DNA from 2 places in the Massilia orientalis genome. Region 1 is predicted to be linked to the other one. Evidence: predicted binding sites of a transcription regulator. Region 1 holds the regulator's gene; the other holds the start of a gene.
The links. Region 1 encodes LexA, which represses DNA repair genes until DNA is damaged. Its sites were predicted from a motif close to ACTGTATNNNNATACAGT; they were not measured.
Positions count from the first base shown of each region.

Region 2: QPK29_RS21800 (putative DNA modification/repair radical SAM protein) is a predicted target of LexA. The motif match lies at 1,128-1,145, and genes of this name have one in related genera.

Region 1 is NZ_JASNRB020000012.1:103,241-105,441, forward strand. Features, by position in the region: gene priB (primosomal replication protein N) at 1-136, opposite strand, end outside; gene rpsF (30S ribosomal protein S6) at 160-543, opposite strand; gene lexA (transcriptional repressor LexA) at 800-1,462, shown strand; gene QPK29_RS19705 (SAM-dependent methyltransferase) at 1,518-2,153, opposite strand.
Region 2 is NZ_JASNRB020000014.1:66,498-68,698, reverse strand. Features, by position in the region: gene QPK29_RS21810 (glutathione S-transferase family protein) at 1-62, opposite strand, end outside; gene QPK29_RS21805 (alpha/beta fold hydrolase) at 153-989, opposite strand; gene QPK29_RS21800 (putative DNA modification/repair radical SAM protein) at 1,158-2,201, shown strand, end outside.

The DNA.
Region 1 (2,201 bases):
CGACCTGCCTGTCCAGCCTCGCTTCCGTCTGCGTCGATCCGTGTTGCAGGATGCCGCCCACGATGGGGATGCCGGCCGGTGTGTAGCGCAGGACGTCGCGTTCCAGGATGCTCGCGACCAGGGACAGCTCGTTCACTACAGCTTGTTGCTCCCGCGAGATTAGGCTGCGGCGGCCGGAGCGGCGGCCTGCTCGGCGCGGTGGCTCTTGGCTGCGTCTTCGCGCTGGACCGACTTCATCATCGGCGACGGTGCGGTTTCAGCTTTCTTCATCTTCACGGTCAGGTGACGCAGCACGGCATCATTGAATTTGAATGCGGTTTCCAGCTCGACCAGGGTCTCGTTGTCGCACTCGATGTTCAGGCAGATGTAGTGTGCCTTCGGCAGCTTCTGGATCTGGTAAGCCATTTGACGACGGCCCCAATCTTCGACGCGGTGGATGTTGCCGCCGCGCGAGGTGACCGTAGCCTTGTAGCGTTCGATCATCGCCGGGACCTGCTCGCTCTGGTCCGGGTGGACGATAAACACGATTTCATAATGACGCATGAAACACTCCTTAAGGACGTTTAAACAAATGCCCACCTCGGCGTCAAGACGAGTGTGGGAAGGGAAAGCCCAACATTATAACAGCAAGACCGTCAAGTGCTCAATAGGTACCGCTTGCAGGTGCGCTGCGTACCGCACCGCAAAGAGTTGTAAACGTGCGCTGCGTACCGCACCGCAAAAAAAATTTGAAATCCCCTTGCGCGTGGCGCAATACTGTACAAAAATACAGTCTGACCCCGTACCAACGAAGACGAACATGCTTAAGCTCACCGCACGGCAAGAACAGATCCTCAACCTGATCAAGGAAGCCATCGACAACACTGGCTTCCCGCCGACTCGCGCCGAAATCGCCCAGGAGCTTGGCTTCCGCTCGGCCAATGCCGCCGAGGAACACCTGCAGGCCCTGGCCCGTAAGGGCGCGATCGAAATTTCCCCGGGTACCTCGCGCGGTATCCGCCTCGTCGGCCAGTCCGTCGAATCCAAGGCGACTGCGGCCGCGGTACCTGCCTTCGTGCCGCCGATTCCGCCGAACCTGATGTCGCTGCCGCTCGTCGGCCGCGTCGCTGCGGGCTCGCCCATCCTCGCCCAGGAACATGTCGAAGCGACCTACTCCGTCGACCCGGCCATGTTCTCGAGCAAGCCCGACTTCCTGCTGAAGGTCAAGGGCTGGTCGATGCGCGACGCCGGCATCTGCGACGGCGACTTCCTCGCCGTCAAGAAGGTCGACAGCGCGAAGAACGGCCAGATCGTCGTCGCCCGCATCGGCGACGAAGTGACGGTCAAGCGCTACCGCAAGACCGGTTCCACGATCGAACTGCTGCCGGAAAACCCGGACTTTTCCGTGATTACCGTCGACCCGCAGGCCGACGAGTTCGCGCTGGAAGGCCTGGCCGTCGGACTGCTGCGGTCCTGGCACTGACCTTCCGCCTGCACACGGGCCCGCGTCATGCGGGCCTTGTCGTTTTATCCTGCTCTCAGCGCGGATAGACGAAACCGGTACGGATATCCGTCGGCAGCAGCCGGCTGCCGTCACGTACCATCAGGCGCTGCGGCGGCTCGTCGCCGGCCAGGGCGCGCCAGATGACAGGCAACCCCTCTCCTTTGCGCAACAGCTCGTCGCTCCGCTCGAATACGTTGGCGCAACCCGTCGCCGCGACCAGCGCCTGCACGATAGTCACTTTCCACGCGTCGACGCCGGCGGCATTGAACTGGCACACCAGGTAACCGCCGGTCCCGCCATAGCTGTGCACCAGCAGCCCCGGCAGGCCGTCTTTTTCGCCATCGATCACCAGGACCAGGGCTTGCGGATCGGCGCCGCGCACGGCCACGGCGCGCCGCGCGACCGCGGCCTGCACGCGCCGTTTCATCATGGCGTGATCGACCGGCTCGTGCTCGCGCAGCGTCCAGACGCGGGCCGCGATCTGCGACTTCGCGTTGTAGGCCGCGCGCGCCAGAAACTGGCGTGCCGACGACTGCACGATCGCAGTGACGCCGGGTTTGCCGCGCTCCTGGGGCCGTCCCTCGATTTTCTCGACGGCGGACAAATAAATCCACGGGTCGCCGGACAGCAGGCTTTTTTCCTTGCCTTGTTTGATGGTGATGATGAGCATATGCCGAAGCGACTTTTGGTGAGAAAACAACGATATTTTTTAGATATG
Region 2 (2,201 bases), on a different contig from region 1:
AGCCAGCCGAGAACGATCAGGTCGGCCAGCGAACAGGCGCCGCGCATGTGGTAGAGCTGCATGGTGTCTCCGGTGGTGTCGATAGCGGCGCCACTATCGCACGGGACCATGCCGCGCATTGGTGCATTTTCGGCACCGGATTGCGTCCTGCCTTACACTGCCGGATTGGCGGCGAGCCGTCCATCCTGGCGCAACGCCCGCGCGAGGAAGGTATCGATCGCGACCGAGCTGGCCGTCGGCGCGCTCAAATGCGGGCAGTGGCCCACGTTGTCGATGACCTGCAGCGTGCTGTGCGCCAGGTGCTCGTGCAGCCACTCGCCCACTTCGCGCGGCGCGATCAAATCGTCGCTGCATTGCAGGATCAGGGCCGGGACCGTGGAGCGTGCCACCTCGGTGCGGATGTCGGCCTGGAAGGTCACGCGCGCGAAATGCTTGGCGATGGCGGGATCGTTGCGGCAGAAGCTGCGCGTCAGTTCCGCGCCCAGTTCCGGACGATTGGGCGCGCCCATGATCGCGGGCGCCATCTTGCGCGACCAGTCGAGGAAGTTCGTCTCCATCGCCTGCAGCAGGCCGTCGATGTCCTCGCGGTTGAAGCCGCCGATGTAGTCACCGTCGTTGATGTAGCAGGGCGACGGTCCGACGAGGACCTGGGCCAGGAAGCGCTCCGGCGCCGCCACCGTCGCCAGCAGCCCGATCGACGCGCCGACCGAGTGCCCGACGACGATGGTCGGACCGGCCGCGCAGGCGTCGAGCACGTCCAGCAGGTCCGTCACGTGGCCCTGCAGGCTGGCGTACTTCGCGCGGTCGTAGGCTTCCCAGTCGGAGCGGCCGCTGCCCGTGAGGTCGTACAGCACGACGCGGAAGCGCTCCGCGAACGCCGGCGCCAGGAAGCGCCACATGGCCTGGTCGCAACCGAAACCGTGCACGAACACCATGGTGACCGGCCCCGAGCCCGTCACGTGAACGTTGTTGCGAAACTGTACAGACATGGTGAATCCTGGCCGAAGCATGTAACAATCCACTGATCTTACCACTGTGAAACCACCATCAGCGGTACTCACATTGATCTAGCGCAAACCGCACCACAGTGCGTTCGCGCACGGCACGGCAGGGACGATTCGCGATATACTGTTCATATATACAGTATTTATCGCCCGATGGAACTCAAAGACAAGCTCGAGATCCTGGCCGACGCGGCCAAGTACGATGCCTCCTGCGCCAGCAGCGGCGCGCCCAGGCGCGATTCCGTCGACAAGGACGGGCTGGGTGCGACGAACGGCATGGGCATCTGCCACAGCTATACGCCGGACGGACGCTGCGTGTCGCTGCTGAAGATCCTGCTGACGAACTTCTGCGTCTACGATTGCCAGTACTGCGTGAACCGGCGCACGTCGAACGTGCCGCGCGCCCGTTTTTCCGTCGACGAGGTCGTGAAGCTCACGCACGATTTTTATCTGCGCAACTACGTCGACGGCCTGTTCCTCAGCTCCGGCATCATCCAGTCGAGCGACTACACGATGGAGCAGCTGGTCGAGGTCGCGCGCCGCCTGCGCGAAGAGCACCAGTTCCGCGGCTACATCCATTTGAAAACGATCCCGGACGCCGACCCGCGCCTCATCGAACTGGCGGGCCGCTATGCCGACCGCCTGTCGGTGAACATCGAGCTGCCCACGCAGGACAGCGTGACGAAGCTCGCGCCGGAAAAAAGCGTCCACACGATCAAGCTGGCGATGGGTTCCATCCGCACGAAGCTGGACGAAAAGGACGACCACCCCAAGGCGCCCACGTTCGCGCCGGCGGGGCAGAGCACGCAGATGATCGTCGGCGCGGACGCCAGCGACGACCAGACGATCCTGAATACCGCGCAGACGCTGTACGGCAGTTATAAACTGAAACGCGTGTACTACTCGGCGTTCAGCCCGATCCCGCACAGCCCGTCCAGCGTGCCGTCCGCGCCGCCGCCGCTGCTGCGCGAACACCGTTTATACCAGGCCGACTTCCTGCTGCGCGGCTATGGTTTTACGGCGAAGGAGCTGATGCCCACGGCCGGGAACCTGGCGCTGGACATCGACCCGAAGCTGGGCTGGGCGCTCGCGAACCGCGACCACTTCCCGCTCGACCTGAACCGCGCGGACGAGACCATGATCGCGCGCGTGCCGGGCATCGGGCTGCGCACGGCCAAGCGCCTGATCGACCTGCGG